DNA from 3 places in the Arthrobacter sp. PAMC 25486 genome. Region 2 is predicted to be linked to each of the others. Evidence: riboswitches for the same ligand, from Rfam matches in the RefSeq annotation. Region 2 holds a riboswitch; each other region holds the start of a gene.
What was found. A riboswitch is a leader RNA that binds a small molecule or an ion and turns the genes downstream of it on or off. The one in region 2 is predicted to bind S-adenosylmethionine.

Region 1 (2,257 bases), 1.4 Mb from region 2:
ATCCGCGAGCGCGTGGATGCCAGCTTCTTCCAGTGGGACGGCATCGGCACCCAGACCATCATCACCTACTTTGTGGTGTACACGCTGGGCCTGCTCATCGGCCAGGACATCTGGCAGCGCGTCTTCACCGCCCGCACACCGGAAATTGCCCGCTGGGGCGGCGCCACGGCAGGCATCTACTGCATCCTGTACGGCGTTGCCGGCGCACTGATCGGCATGGCCGCCTCCGTGGCCCTGTCCGGCCATGTGGAACTTAAGGACGACGTGTATGCGCTCGTCGCCACGGAACTGCTGCCCATCGGCGTCGGCGGCATCGTGCTGGCCGCCGCCGTGGCCGCCATGATGTCCACCGCCTCCGGCTCGCTCATTGCCGCCGCCACGGTGGCCCGCAAGGACGTCATTCCGTTCGTCGCCAGCTGGTTCGGCAAGGACATCGACAACTCCGATTCCACCAACCCGGAACACGACATCAGGGCAAACCGCTGGTACATCCTGGTGATCGGTGTGCTCGTTGTAGGCATCTCCATTGTGGTCAACGATGTGGTGTTCGCCCTGACCATCGCCTACGACATCCTCGTCGGCGGCCTGCTCGTGGCCATCATCGGCGGCCTCGTCTGGAAGCGCGGCACCGGCCTGGGCGCCGCCTGGTCCATGGCCGTCGGCTGCGTTGTCACCATCGCCTCCCTTGTCATCTACGCCACCGGCATCATCCACAGCGCCGACGGCATCTACGCCAACGAGCCCATCTACTTCGGTCTGGCCTCCTCGCTCATCGTCTACGTTGTAGTCTCGCTGCTGACCCCTGAAACCCCGGCCCACATCCGCAAGGCCTGGGATGACCGCCTGGCCGCGGCAGCCACCGATTCCAACCCGGACGAGGAAGTTCCCGCACTGGCGAAGTAGCTTGCCCCTTTACATCTGACCCGCATAAAACGGTGAAAATACGCGATTTCGCGTCGATTCTCGTCGTTTTCTGCGGGTCAGATCTTTTATGGGCCAAGAAGTTCGACGGCGGTGGGTTCCGTAATATGTGACGGAACCTCCCGCCGTCGTGCTTTAACGACGTAGTGTTGGAGGCAGCTTCAAGAGATGCGGTGCCAAGCTCCGACTGGCCGCACGCCAACCCCATGCTTCACGGGTGGTTCGGATGAGGAAGCGGCCGGCGGAAACCTCCGTTGGCAAGAGCAAGCAAAGGTTAAAGCCATGTCTCTTTCAACTGTCGCCACCGCAAAACCCGCCACTGCCGCCGCGAAAACACAAGGAATTGCCGTGCTGCCCGCCGTTGATGCAAATCTCGGCGCTGTCACCTTCCTGACCCCAAAAGGCCACCACGCGTACTGGTCGCCGGAGCCGGCTCAGCTCATTTCCGCGCTGGCCAACGCAGTCCGGCCTGCCCGCTGGATTCCCGAAATCGGAACCCTTGTGGTCACGGTTGCGCAGACGGGTGTGCGGGCCGGGCGCGGCATTGGCTTCCGGCTGTCTGCCTACTGATCGGCTGCCGGCAGGAATTTTCCAGCCGCCGGATCCAAGCATTGGTGCTGGAACGATCCCTTGGGCCTAGAAATATGGCTGGGTAATGAGTTCGAGGCCATGCCCTGCGGGGTCCCTGAAGTAGACGCCGCGTCCGCCGTGCTCGGTGGTCGTCTCGCCCGAACGTGTCATTTGCGGGTTGGTCCAGTACTCGAGCTGCGCTTCGATGGGGCGCACGAGTGCCCTGTCGAAGTGCCCGTCGTCCACCCGCAACGCGTAGTGCTGCATCTGAATGTCGACCGACCAGGCGCACAACTCCGAGGGCCTCCGGACCGAGACTCACCAGAGGCTCGGCTCACGGAGAAGTTAGGGCTCGATGACGGCAATCACCGCACCCTGTGCCACCTCGTCGCCTTCTTGTACCGCCCAGTTCAAGGTGCCGGAGACCGGGGTGTTGACCTCGGCGTCGAACTTGTCAATCGTAACCTCGGCGATGATTTGATAGGCGACGACTGCACTGCCGTTGGGGGCACGCCATTGCAGCAGGACTCCCGGTTCGGACGGGTCTCCCGTCATTATGGGGAACAGAACTTCACTCATGTAGTGGCCACCGTCCGGATCGCGGCCGCCTTGCACACGGCCGTTGGCCCACAGCATATTCCAGTTCCGGGGTGCAGGGAATGGTCGGCTCAGCTGTTGGCGGCCTGCGCCTTGGCTGCCTTGTTCCCGGCTGCCGCACTGATGGAAGCCCACGTGGCGCCAAGGACCGCAGCGGAGCTGGCGGCCA
Region 2 (2,257 bases):
GCAGGCGCTGGATCCGTCAGCCGCAGCCGGCAACGAGTTTTGGGCGCTCTACACCGACGAACTCACCAATGAGGACTACGTCGACATAGACGACGTAGCCGAGGATGAGGACGAGCCGGAAACTGATTCCGGGGACAACGACCGGCCAGGTGCCGACGAGTCATTCGTGGACGCCTGACCCGGCGAACACATAAACACACCAGCGGCTGCAGCGGACGTCATGTCTGCCGCAGCCGCTGGTGTTGTGGGGACTATTTCCAGAGGCGCTTGCTGGCTAGTGCGGCACCTTCGCCCAGTGTCGCCAGTTTGGCGGCGGCAATCTGCGGGTGGACGCGGCCGCCTAGGCCGCAGTCGGTGGAGGCAATCACGGACTCACGGCCCACTACTGAAGCGAAGCGCTCGATGCGGTCCGCCACCAGTTCCGGGTGCTCCACCACGTTGGTGGCGTGCGAGACGATGCCCGGCACAATCAGCTTGCCTTCGGGCAGCGTGGTGTCCTGCCACACCTTCCACTCATGCTCGTGGCGGACATTGGCTGCTTCAAAAGAGTAGGACCCGGCGTTGATCATAAGCATGGTGTCCACAAGGTCGGGGAACGGCAGATCGGTGGTGTGCGGACCATGCCAGGAACCCCAGCACAGGTGGAAGCGGATCTGCTCTTCCGGCAGGCCGCGCAGCGCATAGTTCAGTGCCTCAACCCTGATTTGGGTGAACTTGAGGTAATCCTCAACAGATGGCTCGGGCGAGACCTGATCCCAGTTTTCGGCAATGGAGGGGTCGTCGATCTGCACCGTCAGCCCGGCGTCGATGATAGCCGTGTATTCCTGCCGCAGCACGTCGGCACAGGCGTAAATGAACTCTTCCTCCGTGGCGTAGTGCTCGTTGGAGATGCGTGATGCGCTGCCGGGGGACAGGGCAGCCACGAAGCCTTCGGTGACGCCTGCCCGGGCCATGCCCGTGGTGAGGTTCTTAATGTCGGAGGCAACGGCGTCGTGCCCGGTGTACGTCAAGGGGCCGGTGCACTTCGGGAACAGCTTCGCTCCGGCGGAGAAGATTCCGGAGGTGGGGTCGTTGTACGCCTCGGCGAAAATGTTGCGGTCGCGGCGGTGCACAAAGCCCGTCAGAGCAACATTGCCCGGTGTTGAATCAACGGCGTCCACAGCCCATTTCTGGTCCGAATCCAGTTCCAGGCCGCCCATGCGCGCGAAGGAGTAGGACCACCAGGCGCCGTAATCAACGGAGTCGGACATGGCGTGGCCGAACTCGCCGTCGTTGACAATGTCGATCCCGGCGGCCTTCTGGCGGGCCACCACATCAATGACGGATTCCTCCAGCAGCGCCTCAAATTCTGCCGTGACACCCCTGGCTTCCTTGACCTCATTGGCTGCAAGGAGGGCGGCGGTGCGGGGCAGCGAACCGGCATGGCTGGTGCGGATGTGGGTGGTATTTAAAGACACGAGGAGATTCCTTTCCATCGTTTCTGGCGGTAGCACCGTTCCTCTGCACTGCCGCACCTGCGGGACAGGGACAGTACGTTGGACGGTTGCTGCGGCGTCAACAAGCCAGGTCTCTCGGCCGCTCTGGATGGGAAGTTTCCAGCCTAGTGCCGGGATCCAGCCCTGCAGAAATTGCCGCTTTGGATGTGACAGGCCGGTTTGCTTTGAGGCTTTGGATGTGGCCCTCGGCGCGGCTTTCAGCGAACTTCCGCGGGGCGCAGGCAATTCCGTGGCCCGCGGCGATAAGCTCAAAACATGGCACACACCAATGATCCACACGTTGTCCGCAGGCTCCTGACCACACCCGGGCGCTGGGCTGTGGTGGGCTTGTCCAACAATCCGCTGCGCGCTGCCGTGGGGGTTGCCCTGTTCCTCCAGCAGCAGCTGGGACAAGAGATCATTCCCGTGAGCCTGAAGGGCGACGATGTGCATGGCGCCAAAGGCTACAAAACCCTGGCCGAGGTCCCCGGCCACATCGACGTCGTTGACTGCTTTGTGAACTCCTCCCACGTGGGGTCCGTGGTTGACCAGGCCGTTGCCGTGGGCGCCAGTGCCGTCTGGCTGCAACTCGGTGTGGTTGACGAGGCAGCGGCACTGCGCGCCCCTGCCGCAGGACTGGACGTGGTCATGGACAGCTGCCCGAAAATTGAAGCCGCCAGGCTGGGCCTCTAACACAACAGCAACAACTGTCGAAGGAAAACATGCCGCGCCACCTTCATCTCACCCGCCCCCGCCGCTGGATCGGATTGCTCACACTTGCG
Region 3 (2,257 bases), 910 kb from region 2:
CGGATGAGTTTTGACGTGTGAACGCATACGCGCCACTGCACCCCAGTCGTGCGCCTAAGATCACGGGCTGTGCCCTGGCCAGTGTTTGCGCGAAATCACGATAGCGTGAGGCATATGACGATCCAACCCCAGACGTACAACGACGATCTCCGCCTGGCCCATGTCCTGGCTGACAGCGTGGACTCCCTGACCATGTCCCGCTTCAAGGCCCTTGACCTGGCAGTTGAAACCAAGCCCGACCTGACACCTGTCACGGATGCCGACAAGGCCGCCGAGGAGTCCATCCGCAGCCAGCTCGCCCGGGTCCGCCCGCGCGATGCAGTGCTGGGCGAGGAGTTCGGCAGCAGCGGGCACGGTTCACGGCGCTGGGTCATCGACCCCATCGACGGCACGAAGAACTTTGTCCGCGGCGTCCCCGTCTGGGCCACCCTCATCTCCCTCGTTGACGACGGCGTTCCGGTCGTCGGACTGGTCAGCGCCCCCGCACTGGGCAAACGTTGGTGGGCCGCAACCGGCACCGGCGCGTACATGGGCAAGTCGCTCGCCGCTGCCACCCGCATCCGCGTCTCCAACGTGGCCGAGCTCAAGGACGCCTCACTGTCTTACTCCTCGCTGACCGGCTGGAAGGAACGCGGCAACCGCGACGAGTTCATCTCGCTCACGGACGACGTCTGGCGCACCCGCGCGTACGGCGACTTCTGGTCGTACTGCATGGTCGCCGAGGGCAGCGTGGACATCGCCTGCGAGCCCGAACTCAACCTCTACGACATGGCCGCCCTGGTCCCGATCGTGCAGGAAGCCGGCGGGCGCTTCACCTCACTCGAGGGCGCCGACGGCCCGTATGGCGGCAACGCCCTGGCCACCAACTCCATCCTGCACACCGAGGTTTTGCAGCGCCTGAACCCCACCTGGGATGATCTGCTGGGCTGATCACCACGCCTGACGAAGTGCCTGTGGCGACCCAGAAGCACAGGTGGGTTAAGAACGACGGCGGCCTCCCGCCGTCGTTCTTTTTCGTTGCCTTGCGCTGGGGCCCGGAAGGGTGACGAAACGCTTCGTAACAAATGCGAAAGCGGGGAACTTGGGCTAATCTCTTGTGCATAGGTCACGAGTGCCAGCGCTAAACCCCGGTTTGCTGGCCGGCAACCCTCCTTTCGCGGCGGGGTGCCCCGGGTGACGACCTGGCCAGACCTGTTCGGTCTTGGCAAGCGCGGACTCCTTGGCAGCCAAAGGGTCCTTCGTCGAAGGAATTTCTCATGAGCCATGCCCTGCTGGAATCTGCACCCCTTGAAACCCTTTCCCTGATCGCCAAACCGCTGCTGCCCGTGGTGGGCCAGGATCTGGCTGCGCCGCTGATTCAGGGTGGGCATGTGCGGTACGCCAACCTTGATTATGCGGCATCTGCCCCGGCCGTTGCAGAGGTTGCGGCACATCTGAACGAGGTCCTGCCCTACTACGCCAGCGTGCACCGCGGGGCCGGATACGCCTCGCAGGTCAGCACCTCGGTGTATGAGAATGCCCGCCGGATTGTGGCCGATTTTGTGGGCGCCCGCGCCGACGACACCGTCATCTTCACGCGCAACACCACCGACTCCCTGAATCTGCTGGCCGGCTGCGTCGAGTCCATCCTGAAGCAGCGCGGCTTCACCGAGGGCCGCTCCAACGCCCACGGCGAGGTGCTGTACCTGGACATCGAACACCACGCCAACCTGCTGCCGTGGCAGGCGCTGCCGCACCGTTCGGTGGTTGCGGCGGACTCCATCGCCGCCACATTGTCCCGCGTGGAGACCCAGCTGCGCGCCGGAAACATCGTGCTGCTGGCCGTCACCGGCGCCTCAAATGTCACAGGCGAGGTGCTGCCCGTGGCCGAGCTTGCCGCCCTGGCCCACCAGTTCGGCGCCCGCATTGTGGTGGACGCCGCCCAGCTGGCCCCGCACCGCCGCATCGATTTGGCCGCCAGCGGCATCGACTACCTGGCGTTCTCCGGACACAAGCTCTACGCACCCTTCGGCGCGGGCGTCCTCGTGGGCCGCGCAGACTGGCTCGACGCCGGCGCCCCACACCTGGCCGGCGGCGGCGCCGTGAAGGAAGTCCGCCTCGAATCCACCAGCTGGACCGATGGCCCTGCCCGCCACGAGGCCGGCTCCCCCAACGTTCTGGGCGCCGCAACCCTGGCCAGGGCCGCCTCCGTGCTGGCCGCGCTGGACGCCGACGACTGGCACAACCACGAACAGCTCCTGCGCGCCCACCTCGTCGA

Region 1: linked by a shared signal. The riboswitch ahead of art_RS22395 (hypothetical protein) and the one ahead of art_RS11550 (cobalamin-independent methionine synthase II family protein) in region 2 are both predicted to bind S-adenosylmethionine.
Region 3: linked by a shared signal. The riboswitch ahead of art_RS07320 (aminotransferase class V-fold PLP-dependent enzyme) and the one ahead of art_RS11550 (cobalamin-independent methionine synthase II family protein) in region 2 are both predicted to bind S-adenosylmethionine.

What each region holds. Positions count from the first base shown of each region.
Region 1 covers NZ_CP007595.1:3,929,725-3,931,981, reverse strand. Annotated here, with positions in the region: gene art_RS17790 (sodium:solute symporter) at 1-903, shown strand, start outside; SAM riboswitch class IV at 1,081-1,191, shown strand; gene art_RS22395 (hypothetical protein) at 1,204-1,491, shown strand; gene art_RS17780 (hypothetical protein) at 1,558-1,785, opposite strand; gene art_RS22390 (biotin/lipoyl-containing protein) at 1,837-2,070, opposite strand; gene art_RS22385 (hypothetical protein) at 2,160-2,257, opposite strand, start outside.
Region 2 covers NZ_CP007595.1:2,520,043-2,522,299, reverse strand. Annotated here, with positions in the region: gene art_RS11555 (SUKH-4 family immunity protein) at 1-178, shown strand, start outside; gene art_RS11550 (cobalamin-independent methionine synthase II family protein) at 252-1,457, opposite strand; SAM riboswitch class I at 1,469-1,591, opposite strand; gene art_RS11545 (CoA-binding protein) at 1,752-2,168, shown strand; gene art_RS22955 (polysaccharide deacetylase family protein) at 2,198-2,257, shown strand, end outside.
Region 3 covers NZ_CP007595.1:1,609,457-1,611,713, forward strand. Annotated here, with positions in the region: gene hisN (histidinol-phosphatase) at 115-930, shown strand; SAM riboswitch class IV at 1,104-1,217, shown strand; gene art_RS07320 (aminotransferase class V-fold PLP-dependent enzyme) at 1,257-2,257, shown strand, end outside.